Regions from separate parts of the Gardnerella sp. KA00255 genome, predicted to be linked through region 2. Evidence: riboswitches for the same ligand, from Rfam matches in the RefSeq annotation. Region 2 holds a riboswitch; each other region holds the start of a gene.
The links. A riboswitch is a leader RNA that binds a small molecule or an ion and turns the genes downstream of it on or off. The one in region 2 is predicted to bind thiamine pyrophosphate.
Positions count from the first base shown of each region.

Region 1 (5,154 bases), 610 kb from region 2:
CTTCAAGTATTCAGAATCTTGATTTATGTAGAAAGCGAATAAGTCAGGATCAAGCGTTCCATCGCCCAAAGCCTTAATGAATGGCATGTTCATAATGTTGTTATCAACATCTGCAGTAGCATCCCATAAGGCTTGAGTCCAAGGACCGCAAGGCTCTACAGTTGGCTTTCTTGGCTTGCTGTGGGCTTTTACGATTACGCTTTGCGGAGTCAATCCGTCTAAATCGTGCGCTTTCATATGTTCCCAAGGCGTTGCTGAAGAGTCTAATTCCAAACGATAATTGCGAGCTGCATGATTTACTGGACCGTGTCCTTTTCCAACATGCAAATCTTTACCGCGCGAAATAGCCTCATTCAGCCATCTTGATGACCATGCTAAAGCGTTAGCTACAGTATTGTAATCTTGTAGATTCTTTCCTTCGCGTAACGCTAATCCTATGCGTGTTGCGAGCGAAGACGATAGCGAGCAGCCGGTTCCATGCGTTGTTGTTGTGTCAACTCTAGGGCAAGGAACGTGTGTTTTGTGTCCGTCTGGGAATACAACAGTATTTCCGGCATCTTTGTCTGTTAAATGACCGCCTTTAACAATAACAATCGTATTGTTTTTTGCAGCCCATTCGCTTGCTTGTGCATAAGCTTCTTCGAAATTAGATGCAGGCTGTTTATCGCATAATACTGCGAGTTCAGGCACGTTTGGCGTAATAACATCCGCACAAGCTGCAAATTCGCGCATTGCGTTTTCTGCAGATTTTTCAAGCAATCTATCTCCTGAAGTTGCTACCATAACAGGATCTAGCACAATAACAGGAACTGGATGATTTTTAAGCCAGTTTTGAACTAGTCTTATATATGATTCGTCTCCAAGCATGCCGATTTTCACAGCGTCAATAGTTACGTCGTCAAATACTGCTTCGAGTTGCGCTTGCAAAAACTCAGTTGGTGGAGTGTAAACTTCGCGCACGCCGCAAGTGTTTTGAGCAACTAAATTCGTTGTTATGCACATTGCATATCCGTGAGATGCCATGATTGATTTCAAATCAGCTTGAATTCCAGCTCCGCCTGTTGGATCAGTGCCTGCAATGCTTAGCACTCGCGGAATAATCGGCTCTTCTAAAGAAGGTAGGGAAGATGGCCTTAGATTCGCTTCGTACACTTGATTAACCGATTGAGTTTGGGCTGATTGACTTGACTGAGTGTCTATCTGGACAGATTCATTATTCATTAATTTTATTCTTTCGTGATAGTATCGCGTAATTTATGTGCTTCTTCGCAAGGGTTTTCTGCGAGCATAAGAGCAGATACCACGCATAAGCCATTTACGGAAGTATTTTTAATAGGGAACACAGTGCTTTCGTTAACGCCGCCGATTCCGAGCGCGCTAATGCCGAATTCTTTAGCTTGTTTGGCAATCTTTTCTAGACCTTCAATGCCTAAAGCAGGAGCAGCGTCTGGTTTAGTGGCAGTAGGCCAAATTGGACCTATTCCAATAACATCAGGCAATGCTACATTTTCTTTAGCGCATTCTTCATAAACGTAATTTAACTGGTCTAAGTTTTCTATAGAAAGTCCAACCATCCATTCTGCAGGAATAGATTTACGCGCTTCAATATAAGGAGTATCTGTTTGTCCAACATGTAAGTTGAATCCTAAGTTTTTAGCGCATTCTAAACGATCATTAACGAAAATAGGTACGTCTCCGCAACCGTTAGCAAGCATTTTTTCACGTAAACTTTGAGCTTTATTATTAAAAGTTTCGCTATCTGCATACTTATCGCGCAATTGGACTACGCTCGCACCGCCTTTAACGCAATCAACTGCAATATCTTCTTCAGCTCTATCGCTCATCTTTGGGTCTGTTATGAAATATAAAGACCAGTCAACGGGGTCGAGTTCGAATTCAATATTTGTTAGTTGTATCATTTCGTCTGCGCTTAAATCCATAAGCGCATCCATCCATAATGTTCTAAATGATCCTGGTGAAGTTGAACGTTGTGCTGCCCAGGTTCCTGCTGCGGCAGCATGTACGTGTGCGGCAACTGTTGCAGCAAAAGGCTTATTTCGATTTGCTCCAACGTATGCTGCTACTAATGCACCAAGAGAGCAGCCAGTGCCGACTACTTTTGTCATTATCTCGTTTCCGCCTGAAACGCGAGCTGAGCATCCGTGGCCATAAATAGCGTCTTTTTCGCCAGAAATAGCTACTACGGATCCATAAAGTTTAACTAGCTTCTTAGCTGCTGCAACTGCCGAATCAACCGAGTCTCCAGCGTCTACGCCTTTGCCTCCGCTTTCTTCTCCAGCTAAACCTAAGATTTCTGAAGCGTTTGCACGGATTACAGCAGGTTGATTTTTAACAATTTCTCGCGCGTATTCGGTGCGAGGTGGTAATCCGCCAACTGCAACAGGGTCAAGAACCCACGGTGTATGCGCTTTTACAGCTCCGCGTATTGCAGCATCCATAGATTCTTTGTCTACTGGTCTGTATGTTCCAAGATTTATTAATACTCCAGAAGCGATTTGAGCAAATACTTCAGCTTCGTTGGCGTCTATAACCATTGCTGGAGATGCTCCTGCTGCAAGAAGAACATTTGCTGTTATTTCTTGAACAACATTATTTGTTACACAGTGTGTTAGAGGATTCTTTGCTCGCAAAGTTTCAATACATTCGCGCACGTCTTGAACGAATTGCTTGCGACGAGCATTGTTTGAGAATTCACTATTTTGATGGCACGACATAGTAGTCATGATTTTCCCTTCGCTAGTACTAACTAGATCAGGTTCAACGGGTATAATCTCAGCGCTTTTGCGCACCCCGAACCCATATTTGACTATATATGCGCGTTATGACGTTATTCGGATTTTATTTATTACGCTATATATAACGCTATTTTGTTCGTCACTTTTCCAGCTATACTAGCCACATATAGCGTCACTTTTCTCGCTATACGCGTTACGCCATTTTGCGCGCGCGAATATCTTTAAGCGTTAGGAATAATTGTCCTACTCCAATAAAGATAAGCGTGAAAATAACGAGTAAGTACGCGACTCCCACGCCAAGAGTTGTTGCGTTAAAAGTATCTGGTGCAAATCCAAACCATCCTGCTTTAGCTCCATAATTTAAGAAATTATAAGGAGCTTTCATGGCATGTTCTCCCCATCTTACGTTTGCGAATTCGCTTAATAATACTGAAAATGCCACGTATGCCAATGGTGGAACTGTTGCGAAAAGTATGTGTGAACGCTTTGATTTAAACAAGTAATCGTAAAGAACGAAGTCAGCTATAGCTAAAAGCGGCGTTATGAAATGAACGCAAAGGCTGCTTGCTCCGTTATTCATGTATGCTCCGATGAATCCTAGTTTGTTCGTTGGAGCGAGGAAGCATAAGTAGAGTGTGAATGTGACGGCAATAGAAATTGTCATCATGAATTTGAAAATATACCAAGCGTTAGTTTTTGTATCAATCCAATTAGAATTTTCTTTGTTTCGATTGATTACGTTTAGCGTATCCCAAATTAGTGAGCCTGCAAGAGCTACGCAAATCATAAGATTAGAAAGATTTGTGAAGTATGAAAGTGATAGCCAGCCTTCCCATGAGGCTGCCATTCCGTAAATTGAAGCGACAATAGCGATTATGCGTATGACTGTGCGAACAGTGTAGTCGTGGGTTGTAAGAGTTTGCGTGTTTTGCTGCGTGTTTGAAGTATTTTCCTCAACGTTTTGTAAATTTTCAGACATATTCTTTCCATATCTCTTATTTTCGCATTAGTTCGAGCATGATTTGTATTTGTTAAGTGAGTTTAAATCACCAACAATAATGATTTAACTATAAAAAAATATTTTTACACAGTATATGATTCTTCAAAAAAGGATTGTGTTTTTTTGTATGAAGTATGCAATTAAGCTTTATTAAGCTAAATATTTTGAGTTTTGAATTGTGATGTTAAGGGTGCTGAAGAGTGATTAAGAGAGAGTACTTTAGAGTAGGAAGGGTAGTTAAGGGTAGTTAAGGGTAGTTTAGGGTTGTTTGCTTGGTGATTCATTAGTTTTTGGCTATTTTTGGCGCTTTAGAGTAGTTAAGAGTAATGAAGAGTAATGAAGAGTAATGAAGAGTAGTTAAGGGTACTTAAGAGTAGCGAAGGGTACTTAAGGGTACTTAAGTGTAGTGAATCGTATAATAATCAATAGTCTTAAACAAAGGAGTGGTATATGAATTACTTGCAAGCATTATTTGATGGTACTTTGCGCTCGCATAGCTTTTCAGATTCATCTACTCCGGATAATTCTTCAGTGCAGACTTACGAAAAACCGACTAATACGCTTCTTGTTTTTGGTGCTCCAAATACGGGTAAAACGCGATTTGCTATTAAAGCTGCTCTTGATGGCATGTCATATTATAAAGATTTTTCTCAAAATCGTGCTTATGGCCCTGTAACTGTTGTTGTGCAAAATCGTAATTCTGCAGCTCGCTATTCAAATGAAATAATTAATAAATTGGGTGCGTCTTTGCAATCAAGGCCTGTTGGAACTTTGTCTGCTTTAGCTTTTCGCATTATTTCTGCTTTATCTAATTTGAAGCATACGCAAAAGCCGCGTTTACTTAATGGAGCGGAGCAGGATTCTCTATTGCGCAGTGTGATTCATACGCATATGTTGGAAGTTGTTAGGGGAGATAATGGAAGTTGCGAAACTTGCAAACTTTTTGCGCAATATTTTAATAACTATCAGTGGAATTGCGTTGTTGTAAATTCAGACAGTCTTTCTAAAGATGCTAGAGATGCTAGAGATGAAGATTCTAGAGATTCTAAAGATTTTTCTAAGAATTTTAATAAAGATTCTAATAATGCTTCAAATACTCGTTTAGATAATGAAAATAATCAGGATCAGTCTTTAATTAACTCTGCTTTTGTGCATGAATTACGAGATATGATTGCTCGTTTGGATGAGTTATCAATAGTTTCTAGTGATGATGAATCTCGTGTTTTAGAAGATTTAACTAAAGATTATGCGAGTTTATATAGCGCGGATTATATCGAAAGATTGCGCACTCAGTGGAGTTTAGCTTTTCGTTTGCGCAAGGAATATCAAGATAGACTTCGCAAGGATTATAATAATTCGGCTCGTTATGATTCTTCTGGTTTGATGATTGCTGCGTCT
Region 1 is NZ_CP058374.1:783,133-788,286, reverse strand. It holds gene HXT51_RS03115 (bifunctional hydroxymethylpyrimidine kinase/phosphomethylpyrimidine kinase) at 1-1,200, opposite strand, end outside; gene thiM (hydroxyethylthiazole kinase) at 1,227-2,744, opposite strand; TPP riboswitch at 2,733-2,824, opposite strand; gene HXT51_RS03105 (hypothetical protein) at 2,950-3,735, opposite strand; gene HXT51_RS03100 (UvrD-helicase domain-containing protein) at 4,207-5,154, shown strand, end outside.
Region 1: another riboswitch for thiamine pyrophosphate. It lies ahead of thiM (hydroxyethylthiazole kinase); the one in region 2 lies ahead of HXT51_RS00685 (hydantoinase/carbamoylase family amidase).

Region 2 (5,154 bases):
CTACGTAATAGTCAGCAAGTAGAACACCTACAATAGGACCTAAAAGCATACCAATAAGATTTAAGAATCCTGTAATATTAGCCATAAACTTCCACGGCATTAGCACAGTGCTTACAAGAGCTGCAATAATTACGCCACGTTTATAATTTACAAATCGCGGAGCTAAAGCAGTTAGCTGGTATGCTGCAGGAACAATATTGCCAGTAGCATTTGTGCAAACTGTAGTAAGTAGAAGCAACCCAGTAGCTATTGCAATTGCAGGAAGATTATCCCACTTGTTTATGATAACAAGAACATCTGTAATAGTTTCATGGTAAAAAAGCGATCCGCCCACTAAAATAACTACGCTTGTAAAAGCAAAAAGCGCGTAACTCAGCAAGAAGCTAGCAATTTGACCTTTTAGTTGAGCCATAGTTGACTTTGCGTTTTGCGTAAAATCAGCAATAGAAACGGCAGGAGCAGCCCACACGCCCAATACAGAATTTACAACCATCATCATGAAAAGACCAAGACCGTAATTAGTTGGCGCTTGAACAGTAGCACGATATTGCATGATTGCAGATAATCCACCAGCACAGCTAATAGCCCATACGCTCATACAACCAAAAACAACGTAAATAAGTGGGCTTAATACTACAGTTAGCTTATTAAGAGTATTTCCTCCGCCTAAACCAATCGCCAAATTAAGCAACCAAAATATTGCGAAGCAAATAATAATAGGTATGTGCGAACCTACGAATGGTATTTCGTTTCCAAACGTAAGAAACCCATGGCAAATTTTGCCAACTAGAATCTCTAAAGCTTTCGCACCTATATATGTTTGAATTCCATACCAGCATATTGCAGCAACTACTCCCCTGAGGAATCCTGGTAGTTGAGCGCCTGCTTTTCCGTATGTTGCGCGCAAATGCATTGAAAACGGTATGCCGTATTTGGAACCTACAACACCGTTAGCAACCATGACAATTGCTGTAAGAATTGCGCCAAGCATGATACCAATCATTACGTAAATTGGAGAGTATCCCATTAAAAGGAACGCGCCAACTGCAGCATAATTAGGAATATTGTGTACAGACTGCATCCACAAAGTGCAGAAATTAAGAGCGCTCATTGTGCGTTTTTCTTGCGGCTTTGGCAGTAAATCTTCGTTAGTGTAGCCGCGCTCGCGGTAACATTCCAAGTTTTTGTTATCTACTGGCTCATCTTGTAACAGTTTACTAATTTGCATGCGCACCTCCTTACTTTTCTTGTTTGTATATTTGATTCTTTTTTGTGTTTTGAGTTTTTTATTTTGAGTTTTTTTGAAAGTAATAATCGCAACTTTGCTCAAAAATAAAAAAGATACGAAAGGATGTCGTACCCGTGGTGGTGCGCCCCTTCGTATCAGCCTCTTATTCGTGAATAAGCGTTGTACTCTCATTCGATATTCACTTTTCTTCGCTGCGATTAATTAAGCAGTGAAGTTTGCATCGTATATGCCTTTTGCGTCCTTTCTAGATTTCTATTTCTTTGGTTTTTGTTTGGTTTTCGTTATCTTTTTAGTTGGTTTTTTAGTTAGTCCTCATAAGCCAAACTATGCAGAGCATCTCGTAAAAGCTTTACTCCGTGAACAGCGTCTTGTGGATCTGTGTACTCTTCTGGAGCGTGACTAATACCATCTTTTGAAGGAACGAAAATCATTCCGGATTTTACAAACGGAGCAAAAATTTGCGTATCTTGACCAGCACCTGAATGCATGACTCTGTACGCATAACCTTGCTCATTAGCTTGATCTTTCAAAAGATTAATAATATCGTCGCTAAGTGGTGTAGGATCATCAGACATCCACTTATCAATCCGCGCTGTAATTCCATAAGACTTGGCAGTTTCGTGAATATCTTCGTCAAGTTCCTGCAAGAATTTATCAAGAAAAGCTTTATCTGTATGACGGCAGTTCATTGAAAAAGTAACTTCTCCAGGAACAATATTTACTTGATTTGGAACTACGCTGATTCTACCGAAAGTAAGTACCAGTGGGTCGCCTGCTTGCTTAGCTTTGTCAAGATTCTTGGCGATTATATGAGACATGCAATCTACTGCATCGTGCCTGTAGGACATCATTGTTGTGCCAGCGTGATTTTGTACGCCTTTAAGATGAATATCCCAACGGTGCTGACCGGCAATGCTAGTGATAATACCTAAATCTTCGTGATTGCTGTAAAGCGTTGGTCCCTGCTCAATGTGTAGCTCAATCCAGGCTTCAAGATTTGCGAACTTAGGTTGAGTTGTTTGATAATTGAACCCAGCTTCACGCATTGCTGTTTCGAAAGGAACACCTTCACTGTCGCAAATATTTTCTACGTCCTCTTTTTTGGCAAGTCCGAAGAAATTCTTTGAACCCCAGAATACGTATGGGAAACGTGAGCCTTCCTCTTCTGCTAAGCAGATAATGCGAAGACTTTTCTTTGGCTTTCCATATCTAGTAAGTAAATTCTTAATTGCTAAATAGGCTGCAACTATTCCAAGTTGGCCATCGAAACGGCCTCCTCTTGACACTGTGTCAATATGCGAGCCACAAGCTATTATGCTTTCTGGCTTTTCACATCCTTCAATAGTTGCAATTAGGTTTCCAACTTGGTCGAATTCTACAGTCATACCGAGTTTTTCAAATCGTTGACGAAGAGAAAAAAGAGCCTGTTTCCAAGATTTTGTGTAAAGAGGTCGAGTAACTCCTTGCTCTCCTGGTTTTTCTGTGAATCCTGCAAGCCAGCTTATGGCTGATTCTATAGTTTCAGCACTTATGCTGCTATCAATCATGTGCAGTATTCCTCCTCACTTGTGCAAGTTTTCCCAAAAGTGATATTCAGGCGGATATTTTTTTGGTTTTTTGTTTGGTGTTTGGTTTTTAGTTTTGGTGTTTGGTTTTTAGTTTTTTTTAATTGTTTAGTTGATACTCGTGTAATTGCTACTACTCTGTGGCAACGCAAGATATCACGAAAATCGTGATAGAAAGAAATCACTTACTGTAATTGCTCCCTACGCATGTCTTAACAAAACAGGTTCAAAGGGTGTTTCTCAACTGTTTCCAGTACCCCTGCAATTTTCACTTGTACTCGGATGAGTATAGCACGATATTAAATGAACTCAAAATGAACATTAGTATGTGTGTTTCTGTGAAGAAATGATTGGTTGCTTGCTTAGCTGGTTGGTTGGTTGGCTGATTGACTGACTGGCTGGATGGTTGGTTGACTGGTTGACTGACTGGCTGGATGGTTGGTTGGTTGGTTGACTGCTATGAAATATTGCTTCCACTTAGGGCCACATTTGTGTTCGCATGCAAAAAATTTTCATATGAAAGTTAGAAAATAAAAAAATAGCCAGATAACAAAAAACGCAGCGATTTTACACTGCGAACATATTGTGGGTGATATAGGAATCGAACCTATGACCCCTTCCGTGTGAAGGAAGTGCGCTAGCCGCTGCGCCAATCACCCAAAATTTTTTTAATTATGCGTGAAAGGCATTCCTTTCGAGTGGGCGATACAAGGTTCGAACTTGTGACCCCTTCCGTGTCAGGGAAGTGCGCTACCACTGCGCCAACCGCCCGGTTGTGATGCTAGAAACTAAGTCTCTAACTTCGAGGTGGGTACGAGAGTCGAACTCATCTATACGGCTTTGCAGGCCGCTGCCTAACCGCTTGGCTAACCCACCGTAAGGTCGAATAACTCATCGGACCTAGAGCGGACAACGGGACTCGAACCCGCGCTCTCAACCTTGGCAAGGTCGCGCTTTACCAACTAAGCTATGTCCGCGATGCATTCTTACTGACAATGTCAGCGCCGAAGCACGAGTAACTACTATACCCGAAATATTTACAAATGCAAGCTTTGTGTTTTTTGGCGTGTCGTTTTGTGTGCGTTTTTCGACAGTTTTGGCTTGTGTTTTGTTTATTTCACCAGTTGATTTGGTGTTTTCGACAGTCTATAGTAGTTCGCCTGCCTTCCAATACAAAAACCAAACTGTGCAGTAATAAATAGCCGCGATTGAGCATTACTAGTGCATTGTTACTGTTTTGAAAGCCAACAAATAAAGGAGCCCACACAACGCCTAAGGTGAGTAAATCACCGACTGCATGAAGCCGACTTTCAACGCAGGAAGACTCCTATACTTTATGCTACCCAATAGGGTAAGCGGCAAAAATATTGTACACTAACTGCAGTGTGCTAGTGCCCAATATGATTTATTTCTTTGCTATGTTACTTTCAGATTTCCACTTTTCTATAAGTTGCAACGCTTCTCTATCATAAACATGGTCAAAATCGCCGTTATTATTTTCATAATTCAGTACAAACGACGCTAATTTTATTTGTTCTTCTTTAGTAAATTCATCTAATCGACTTTTATCAAAATTTTTTATAGAAGCATAAAATTCTTGTTCAGAAGTAAAATCAAGACAATTCTCTGAATAAAATTTCCAGTCCATTGAACTATTATATGTTGTTAAGCATAAGAATTTAAGCTTATTTACATCATCTTTAAACAGATTTTTAACGTACTCTTCAGCACTTTCACTATCTAATTTTTTCCATAAGCAAAATATTCTATCCAATCCAGCTATACTTAAAATGTTTTTAGAATTTGAGATTGATTTAATTTTTTCTACATAAATTTTTCCAATATTTTTTAGGTGTTCAAGAGTTATAATTTGCAAATTTTTATCTTCATCGTCAGATTTTCTACAATCTTGAACTATTTGATTAAGAAGAATAGACCTTGCTGCAATATTAGTTTTATCAATATTCTCAACAATGAAATTGATAATTTCATAACGTACTTCCTCTTCTTTAATAGAAATTATCATATTGACTACAATATTATTTGAATAGTAATCTGCTAATCTACTTTGATCTACAAATTCATTTTGAAGCCCTAATAAAACATATGCAATTAAATCGAATCTATTATTTGATATTTTGTTATCTCTAAACAATGAGTCTACATTTTCCAAAAAGTATAGGATATTGCCATTTTTATTAAATTCGCTAACCTTTTGCGAAAGTATTAATTTACTATAACTGTTCACGCATTTAATAATTTCTTCTCTTGGAATTTTTATATCAGATAAATTAAAGCTAAAATATAAACCTATTGTTTTTGTAGATCCAATACGTTTCC
Region 2 is NZ_CP058374.1:170,213-175,366, forward strand. It holds gene allW (allantoin permease) at 1-1,228, opposite strand, end outside; gene HXT51_RS00685 (hydantoinase/carbamoylase family amidase) at 1,555-2,796, opposite strand; TPP riboswitch at 2,996-3,085, opposite strand; tRNA gene HXT51_RS00690 (tRNA-Val) at 3,401-3,473, opposite strand; tRNA gene HXT51_RS00695 (tRNA-Val) at 3,514-3,585, opposite strand; tRNA gene HXT51_RS00700 (tRNA-Cys) at 3,620-3,690, opposite strand; tRNA gene HXT51_RS00705 (tRNA-Gly) at 3,719-3,791, opposite strand; gene HXT51_RS00710 (KAP family P-loop NTPase fold protein) at 4,220-5,154, opposite strand, start outside.

Region 3 (5,154 bases), 170 kb from region 2:
ATCAATTATCAAGTCGTGACTTTCTACAAGCTGTTTTGCGTTATCTTCATTAAATCTATCTACAAGATTGATTTTTAAACCTGGAGATAACGCCTGCAAGCGTTTAGCTGCAAGTTGCGCTTTAGATTTGCCGCACTGATCGACTGTGTATAAAGTCTGCCTTTGCAAATTAGAAAGCTCAACAACGTCGTCGTCACAAATCGTGATTTCGCCAACTCCTGCCGCAGCAAGCGAAAGCAAGCATGGCGAACCAAGTCCACCTGCTCCAACCATGCAGATTTTTGCATCGCGAAGTAACTGCTGATGTTCACGCGTAAAGCCCGGCAGGAGCAAGTGGCGACAAGTGCGCTCCGCCTCAAGCTCCTGCAGGTTGTCGTAAATTTTATTAATCGTCATGCTGAAAAATATGCCGAAAAATTACAGTACAAAATTTACAGTACAGAATCAGCCCAAGCGCGACCTTCAACAGGCGAAGAAGCGAGCGCATGTTCACGCTTAGGAATACGGCCAGCATCGTGAGCAAGCTTTCCAGCAGTAACAGCAGCAGCCATTGCGCGACCCATTTTCACTGGATCTGGGCAGCGAGTTACAGCGCTTGCAAGAAGCACGCCCGAGCATCCGATTTCGAAAGCTTTAACAACATCGGAAGCAGTGCCAACGCCAGCATCCAAAATCACAGGAACTCCAGCTTCCTTGCATTCTTGAACAATCAGCTCAATGTTTCGAGGATTCAAAATGCCAAGGCCAGTACCGATTGGAGCACCACCAGGCATAACAGCTTTCACGCCAAGCGACACAAGGCGACGAGCCACAATCGGGTCGTCGTTCGTGTAGCAAAGAACGCTAAATCCTTCTTCAATAAGCTTTTCAGCAGCAAGCAAAACTTCGCGAGTATCCGGAAGCAAAGTATCGTCGTCTGCAATCACTTCGAGCTTAATCCAATCAGTTCCAAGCGATTCACGAGCCATTTTTGCCGTAAGAACAGCATCATGCGCAGTTTTGCAACCAGCAGTATTTGGCAAAACGTTAATATTATGACGCTGCAACATACCGTAAATATCAACGCCAGTTTTTGCGTGACGACGCAAAGCAACCGTTGCTACTTCCGCGCCTGAAGCCACAAGTGACTTTTCCATAATGTCAATGCTCGTCATGCCACCAGTGCCAAGCAAAAGCCTTGAATGCAAAGTCTTACCGCAAAGCTGCCAAGTATCGACATTTTCTTCATTATTTTCTGTATTATTTTCTGACATTTTAAGCCTTTAAGCCTTTTATATAAATTTTTTGAAACTATACTCAAATTATTTGGAATCAGGCGCCTATTTGGAATCCAACTTCCTATTTGCAATCAGTCCTTATTTAGGATCAGCCTACTATTTAGGATCAGCCTACTATTTAGGATTAGCCGCCCTGAACCGCGCTGAGAATTTCGATTTTATCCCCATCGCAGATGATGGTTGATTTCCATTGAGCGCGCGAAAGTACATCGTCGCCAATGGCAACAGCTATACCAGGACCTGCATCTGGGCCATAAAGATGCGCGACAAGATCTGCCACAGTCGACCCATCTTGAACTTGAGTAGTTTCACCATTGACGACGATTTGCATAGTTCAACCTTTATTAACGTCTATTAAAACTTGCGTCACTAGAAGCGAGTGTCACTAGAAACGAGCAGGATTGCAGCTCTCCAAGAAGCCCTTTTCCTTCTCAGTCAACTCTTGCTCAAGCACAAGCTTTGTAGTCAAGGAAGAGCCCAAAGCTGTGAGCAAAATGCCGTGACGGAAGTAACCGGTGGAAATCGTGGTATGCGTCTTAGGATCAATACCAATGAATGGCAAATCATCTGGAGTTCCAGGACGACCACCGGCAGTAACCTCAGTAATCGAGCATTCCTGAATTCCAGGAAGCACGCTTGCGGCATCGCGAAGCAAATCAAGCACGCCGCCAACCTTTGGAATATCGCGGTCGTCTTCACGAGAAGTAGCACCGAGCACAAGCTCACCTGTTTCCTTAGCGCGAGGAACCAAATAAACTGGGCGGTCATGCACAAATCCACGAACCACAGAGCTCAAAATTGGGCGCAAAGGCTCTGGAATAGTCATACGAATCATATCGCCCCACACAGCGCGAAGCTTAAGCTGAGGAAGCATATCCTTAGCACCCAAGCCAGATGCCAAAACTGTGTCTGGACCCAAATCGTCTGGAGTGCTTGCGCGACGCTCAATAACAACACCACGCTTTTCAAGTGCATCAATCATTGCTGCAGTAAACTGACGAGGATTAATCTGATGATCATCCGGCACGCTTACAGCGCCTGCAATCGTCGGCGAAAGCGCAGGCTCAATTTCACGAAGCTTACTCACAGAAATATGCTCAGCTCTACGTCCATAACGATGCTGCAAGTTTAGCAACTCGTTTACGTGCTCGTTATCTGCAGCGTCACCACCGATTACATAAGAGCCGCACTCTAAGTAGCCGGTTGGCTTATCGGTGTACTTTGCAACCGAATCAACCAATTCCTTATACATGGTTGCGGACTCAAACATAAGCGGATACAACGCTTCTTGCTGATATTGCATTTCTGCGGTAGGAGCTAACATGCCGGCAGCATGGTGAGAAGCGCCGGAGACTGGATCTGGATCGATTATGCTAACTTTTACGCCAGCTTCCGTAAGTCTCCAAGCTGTTGCTAAACCAATAATACCTGCACCAATAATACGAATATTTCGCATAATACTCCTTCCCTACGGCGGCATTACCCGCATCAGGTTTACGGTCGGCTTCCGCCCTCTCAGCCTGTATAGAACAAGCTCCCGTATCTGTAAATCTTGACCTTCAAGAATTACAAATGCAGAACATTGTAATATTGCTAACTTAGCAATATGCGAATGCTGCAGGTAGATGTAACGAAACTATGTGAATTTCATCACAGTACCGTTCAGCATTTTAACACTTTTACAGAAAATCTGTTAATTTACTCTGTATGTCGAATCACAAAACTAAGCGTTGTTGTTACGCGACGAACTGCATGAGCACTGATCCTCACGGCATAGCCGTTCGGCTGATTTGGCATGTGAAGAACAGTGCGCTTTCAACGCAAGCGAGGATATGGCTGTGGCGGTGAGAGATAAGGATTACTAGCGCGACGACCTGCTTGAGCGCTTAAAGCGTAGCGCGCGAAAGCAATTCGGAGCGTGAGCTTGCTCAAAGTTGAAAGCACAGTGCGCTTTCAACGCAAGCTCAGCCGAGCGGCAATTAGCCGTGAGGACAGACGTTACGCTCTCGTGATGTACATGGTTTTTATGCTTGTGCTACTAGTGGTTGATTCTTAGTTAAGTTTTGATTCCCAATAGGATTGGATTATGTGGAAATTTATTTAGAATCGCTCCACTCTTATATTGCTCGACCAAGCAATCCTTATCCCTCACTGGCATCCTGTTCTTGATTTTGTTTACTTATTGGGCGTGTCGATAAACAAAATCGGGGAGGTGTTCTTGATTTTGTGGACTTAGATGGTACATAAGTAAACAAAATCGGGGAAGCTCAAAGTTGAAAGCACAGTGCGCTTTCAACGCAAGCGAGGATATGGCTGTGGAGGTGAGGGGTGGGTGTTACTTGTCTCGCAGACGTTACGCTCTCGTACAGTACATAGTTTTTATGCTTGTGCTACTAGTGTTTGAATTCTTAGTTAAGTTTTGATTCCCAATAGGATTGGATTATGTGGGAATTTATTTAGAATCGCTCCACTCTTATATTGCTCGACCAAGCAACACCCACTCCTCACGGCAATCTATCGCATTAAGCATACAAAAATCCCTCGCGGACTATCGGATGATAATCGCGAGGGATTTGTTTACGAAACTCGCGTTGGAAGTCCACTGGACTTCCAACTTAAGCGAGTTTCCGCTTTGACTGAGCCTGAAATTCAATAATTTCAGGCTCAGTCAAAGCGCGAAACTACTCGTTGGAATGCTTGCGACGGCGAGAAGCTACTCCTGCAACACCAAGGCCGGCAAAGGCCGCAGCAATACTTGCGAACAATCCAGTCTCAGCACCAGTCTTAGCAAGACCACCAGCATTACCAGAAGCACCACGCAAACTATTAAGCAACGCAGACTTAGCAGCCTTAAGCTTCTTCAAAGCCTCATCAACCTGAGCCTGAGTAGCATTCTTATCAGCAAGCACACGCTTAGCCTCATCCAAAGCCTTTCTATAAGCTCTAGCCTCCGCAGTGTTAGCGTTAGTGTTTACAGCGTTATTAACTTCGACTTGCAAAGCAGACTTATCAACCGAAGCACTCTGAGAATCACTAGTCTCAACAGCAAAACCATCACCAGCATTAGTGTCATAGCCGATTCCGCTACCACTACCAGCGCCAAACGGATGATTAAGCTTATACTTAGCATCCTGAAGCTTCCTCAAAGCCTCATCAACCTGAGACTGAGTAGCATTAGGATCCTTAAGCACGCTCTTAGCCTCAGCCAAAGCAGTGTTGTAAGCCTCAATATCATCCTTATTGCCAATAATGAAGTACAAAGACTTACGGAACTTAGCATCATCATCAGCCTCAGTCTTAAGCTTAGACTTATCCGTGCCATTCTCATCCCTAAGCTTATCCTTAGCAGCCTTAAGCTTCTTCAAAGCCTCGTCAACTTGAGCCTGCGTAGCATTAGGATCACCAAGCACAGAATTAGCTTCGTCAAGCGCCTTCTTGTACTCGTCAAGCGCCTGCTTAGACGCGTCATCACCCTTAGCTTGAGCATTCTGATACTCAGGAGACTTAGTGAAATCAGAATCCTTACCAGCCTCTTGACGCAAATCATACTTGACCGTGCTGTACTCGTCAGTAATCTTCTTCTTGGCATCCTGAAGATCCTTTAGAGCCTTATCAAGCTCCTGCTGAGTTGGAGCCTTTTCGCCTGCTTTGAGAGCCTTTGGCTTGCCAGTTGCGCGGTCAAACTTATCAAGTAGATCCTTAGCAGCCTTAAGCTTCTTGTTATAGTCTTCAAGAGCATTCTTGGCAGCTTCATCACCCTTAGCAGTCGCGTTCTTGAACGCAGGAGTGTTCTCGAACACGTCATCACGCTTGTCTTTATCTCCGTCCTTAGACTTATCAACTTCTTGCTGAAGCTCAGTAGAACTGGTCTTGTAGT
Region 3 is NZ_CP058374.1:28-5,181, reverse strand. It holds gene HXT51_RS00025 (HesA/MoeB/ThiF family protein) at 1-396, opposite strand, end outside; gene HXT51_RS00020 (thiazole synthase) at 432-1,253, opposite strand; gene thiS (sulfur carrier protein ThiS) at 1,402-1,608, opposite strand; gene thiO (glycine oxidase ThiO) at 1,663-2,733, opposite strand; TPP riboswitch at 2,726-2,828, opposite strand.
Region 3: another riboswitch for thiamine pyrophosphate. It lies ahead of thiO (glycine oxidase ThiO); the one in region 2 lies ahead of HXT51_RS00685 (hydantoinase/carbamoylase family amidase).

Region 4 (5,154 bases), 190 kb from region 2:
CACCGAAGTGACCGACCGTTTAGCATATTCAAATTAGCTTATTGTAGCTTATCAAAATGCAATTCAAAACTATGAAACTACTTAACGTACTTCTTGCAAGCCTTGAATGCACTGTAACCAGCGTACTGAGCAGTAGAACCAAGCTCTTCCTCAATCTCAAGCAAGCGGTTGTACTTAGCAATACGCTCGCCACGAGCAGGAGCACCAGTCTTGATTTGGCCGGTGTTCTTAGCAACAGCAAGATCAGAAATGGTGGTATCTGGGGTTTCACCAGAACGATGGGAAACCATGGAAGTGAAGCCATTCTTGGTTGCAAGCTCAATAGCGTCGAGGGTTTCGGTAACGGAACCAATCTGGTTCAACTTTACGAGCAAGGAGTTAGCTGCTCCAAGCTCAATACCCTTAGCCAAACGCTTTGGATTAGTGACGAGCAAATCATCGCCAACGAACTGCAAACGATCGCCAAGACGCTTGGTGATTTCTGCCCAATCATCCCATCCTTCTTCCTGGAATGGATCTTCGATGGAAACGATTGGATACTCGTTGATGAGCTTCTCGTAGTAATCAAGCATGTAAGCAGATTCGCGCTCTTCGCCATCGAAACGATACTTACCAGTTTCCTTGTTGTAGAACTCAGAAGAAGCAACGTCAAGAGAAATACCAATCTGCTTGCCTGGCTCATAACCTGCAGCTTCGATCGCATCCATGATGTACTTCAAGGAATCCTCATTGGACTTCATCTTTGGAGCGAAGCCGCCTTCGTCGCCAAGACCAGTAGCCAAGCCTTCCTTCTTCAAAACGTTCTTCAAGGTGTGATAAACCTCAACGCCGGCGCGCAAAGCGTCGCTGTAGGTTGCGAAGCCGTATGGAGAAATCATGTATTCCTGAATATCGGTTGCGAAGTCAGCGTGAGCGCCACCGTTCATGATGTTCATGTTTGGAACTGGAAGAATGTGTCCGTTAGTTCCGCCGATGTAACGATACAATGGAAGCTCTGCAGATTCAGCAGCTGCATAAAGAGCAGCAAGAGAAACGCCAAGAATAGCGTTTGCGCCAAGCTTGCCCTTGTTTGGAGTGCCATCGAGCTCAATCATAGTTTCATCAAGAGCGCGCTGGTCAGTGGCATCCATGCCAATAACCTTAGGTGCGATAACCTCATTGACGGCCTTGACTGCTTCCAAGGTACCCTTGCCTTGGTAACGGGACTTGTCGCCATCGCGACGTTCCCAAGCCTCAGCTTCACCAGTTGAAGCACCAGAAGGTACTAAACCAATGCCCTGAGCGCCATCTTCAGTTTCCAAATAAACTTGAACAGTAGGATTTCCACGGGAATCCAAAATTTCGCGTGCATATACGCTTTCAATAGCTGCCACAACTACTCCTTAATACTTATGGGTTGTGATGACTCTTTTAACATTAGTGCGTTTTATGGACGTTATAGATTCTTCCATTGTGTTTATGCCGTGAACGTTCACAATATCTTGATTTACTTCGAGTCAAATTAGCAGATCATCGATTTTTACACGAATATCGTTTATAAATATCGCTTTTAAATAATACTTGTCCATACCCTTAATAGATAATGACCTCAGACACGGGGTGCGCAACTACATCGTGCCAAACAACAATATGTACAGTGTTGCGCTGAGAATACACTCGTCGAACCTGATATAGCTAAAACTATCGAAGGGATTGTCGCATGACTTACAGTTCGCCTAATAAAGCGAAGAACATATTGAAGATTGCGTTTAAAGCGGTATCTTCGTGCAAAGTGTGGATTTCAACTATCCTCATTTTGGTTTTGTGGTTTTTCACAACTCTTTCTCCAATCGAAGACCGTTCTTTGCCATCCCCATATGAAGTAATACAAGCTTTTATTGATTTAAACAATGAAGGCATATTATTAAAATCCTTAGGAATAAGTATTTTACGAGTTCTTTTAGGACTTTTATTAGGAATTATTTTTGCTGTTCCAGCAGGAATACTTGCAGGAGGCAGTAAGCTTGGCAATATTGTTGTTGATAAACCAAGCCACATGTTGAGGTCAATTCCATTCCCGGCTTTAGCTCCAATATTAATAATTTTCCTCGGAATAGATGAAACGATGAAAATAGCGCTTATAGCCGTTGGTGTTTTTGGACCTATGTACGTTAATATTCGCGATGGAGTGCGTAATATTGATCCAAAACTTCTTGAATTAGCGCAGGTTTATCACGTTAAAAAATCTACTATTTTTATATCTATTTTGCTTCGCGGCACACTTCCAAGTTTTATGACAGGTTTGCGATTTGCAATATCTGTAGCATGGGTTGCATTAGTGACTTGCGAAACAGTTAATTCTTCTATTGGAATTGGATACATTCTTTCAAGAGCACAAGAATTCTTTAGACCAGATCAAATGATGGCATGCGTTATTATGTACGCAATTGCAGGTCTTGGATCTGAGCTTACTGCAAATATATTAGAGTATCTTCTTATACCTGAACGCAGATTAGATAGAAAATCACGCAAATAATCTAGTAATATCAACATTTTTCTAAAATTAACTACTTTTTAAAATGCATTAAATTGCTTTTTAAGAATTAGTCAATATTTAGAATCAACAACCAAATAATAACAACCAAACAAACAACAAACAATAACAACCAAACAAAAGGAGCTATATATCATGGCTAATTTAAAAATGCGATTTTCTAAAAAGAGCATTATTGCATTAATCTGCGCTGCTTGTGCAACTGTATCTCTTGCAGCTTGCGGAAGCTCACAAAAATCATCAACCGCTTCTTCAAAAGACGCTGGAACTATGAGAGTTGCTTATCTTTCTACAGCAAATTATTTAACTACTTTGAAAAATGAGAAATTCCTTCAAGACGAATTTGGCAAATCTAAAGTAGTTTACACTGGTCCTTACACTCCAGTTGACGGTCTTACTGCTGTGATGAGCGGAAATGCAGATGCTACAACCACTGGAACTGGACGCTTCATTGATTTGATTGCTGAAGGACAGCCATGGGTTGCTTTTGCACTCGAATATTACAATGGTGATTCCCAAGGAATCGTTGCATCCGCAAAAAGCGGCGTGAAAACACTAAAAGACTTGTATGGCAAGAAAGTTGCTATTATTCACAACGGTGACACTGGCGATTACATGCTTCACCGCGCATTCGATAAAAGCGGCTTAGATGTTTCTAAAGTTAACAAAGTTGAGATGAGCCCTAAGAACTTCCAGGCAGCATTTACTTCTGGACAAATCGACGCAATTTCCTCATTCGATCAGAATCTTGCTGCAGCAATGACAACTCCAGGCGCAAAGTTGCTTGTAAATGCTAAAAAGTACGGCAATATGAACGTCACCATTCACATTGTTTCTAAGAGCTTTGCTCAAAAGCATCCGGATCTTGTTAAGAAGATGTACAAGGCTCTTGTTCGCGAAGCAGAAAAGTCTCATAAAGAAAACAATGTTATTGGAAACGCTTACAAGCAGCTCGGAGCAAGCGAAACTATTATTAAGCAAATTGAAAAGTTTGACAATCCAACTATTCGTCCAATCGATGAAAAAGGTTTGGAAATGATGGAAACTCAGGCTAAAGAATACGTGAAATATGGTTTAATTAAGCAAGCTCCAAAGAATTTGAAAGATTCTGTAATGGATTGCTCGAAGTAAATTAATCCATATATCTATAAAACACATATCAGTAAAAACAAAAATTAAATATCAAAATAAATATATAACTGATTAATCAAAATTAGAACAAAGTTATATAACAAGTTTGTATAACAAAGTTATATATATTATATAAACATGATTTAGAGCAACGCAGTAGGAGTAAAATATGAACACTCAAATAGAAGAAAACTATGAGACTAAAAATAACTCTTACTGCGTTACTCTAGAACATATTGGCGTAACTTTTAAAAATAACGCTAAAATATTGCGAGATATAAATCTAAATATTAAAAAAGGTGAATTTGTATCTCTAATCGGACGCTCAGGATGTGGGAAAACCACTCTTCTTAAAGTTATTTCAGGATTAATCAAACCTGATTCTGGAACAATAAACGTCACGCAACATCAAGCAATAGGTTTCCAGGACGCAAGATTAATACCATGGCTAACAGTAAGTAAGAACGTAGTTTTCGGCATGCAAGGAAACAAATCAGAACTAAAATCTATTGCAGAAAAAGCTCTTAACGATATGCAACTTAATAATTGCGGTTCGAAATGGCCGTCAGAACTTTCAGGTGGTCAAGCACAACGAGTCTCATTAGCTAGAGCTTTAGTTCATAATCCTGAATTACTACTTTTAGACGAGCCTTTCGGAGCATTAGACGCTTTAACTCGTTTAGACATGCAAGATTTGCTTGATAATCTAAGGCAAAAACATGGCTGGACCACAATAATGGTCACGCACGATATTTCTGAAGCAGTAAGACTTTCTGACAGAATTCTTATGATCAAAGACGGAATCATTGAGAAAAACTGGAATATTGATCGAAGCCAACTTGATGCACAAAAGCGTCCAAATAATCACGTTGAAATAGAAGACGAACTGCGCATGGCATTGCAATAAATATTTTTAATACTTATATTGCAACAGATATTACAAATCAGATATTACAAATCACCACGCTAAATCTTCAAGTAATTGTTTAGACCACTTAAGAATATCTGATTCATTCATAGAACTAGATCCTAATGATGATTCAAATGGAGCAGGAATAATCAGCATATGCGTAAGTGGACGATACTGTACTGACTTATAAATCCTCTTTAATCTCATTAACAACGATTCTTTAGGATCCATACCTATAACTCTCACAGATTTACCTTGCGAAGCTATTTGTGTAATGCCTAATTTACTGGCAGCAAATCTCAATCTAGCAACATCACACAAAGCTTCGAAAGCTTTAGGCGGCTCACCATAACGATCAGATAATTCTTCTCGGATTTCTTGCAAATCTTCATCGCTACGAGCAGCAGACAACTTTCTATATGCTTCTAATCGCAACTTATCGCTATCAATATAAGAAGTAGGAATAGAAGCTTCTATCGGCAAATCAATAGAAGTTGATACTTCTTGAACATGTTCTGGTTCTTTATACTTTTCAACAGCTTCTGAAACCATGCGAACATAAAGATCAAAGCCAACTCCC
Region 4 is NZ_CP058374.1:361,251-366,404, forward strand. It holds gene eno (phosphopyruvate hydratase) at 78-1,373, opposite strand; TPP riboswitch at 1,586-1,710, shown strand; gene HXT51_RS01425 (ABC transporter permease) at 1,700-2,515, shown strand; gene HXT51_RS01430 (ABC transporter substrate-binding protein) at 2,669-3,664, shown strand; gene HXT51_RS01435 (ABC transporter ATP-binding protein) at 3,834-4,571, shown strand; gene mfd (transcription-repair coupling factor) at 4,623-5,154, opposite strand, start outside.
Region 4: another riboswitch for thiamine pyrophosphate. It lies ahead of HXT51_RS01425 (ABC transporter permease); the one in region 2 lies ahead of HXT51_RS00685 (hydantoinase/carbamoylase family amidase).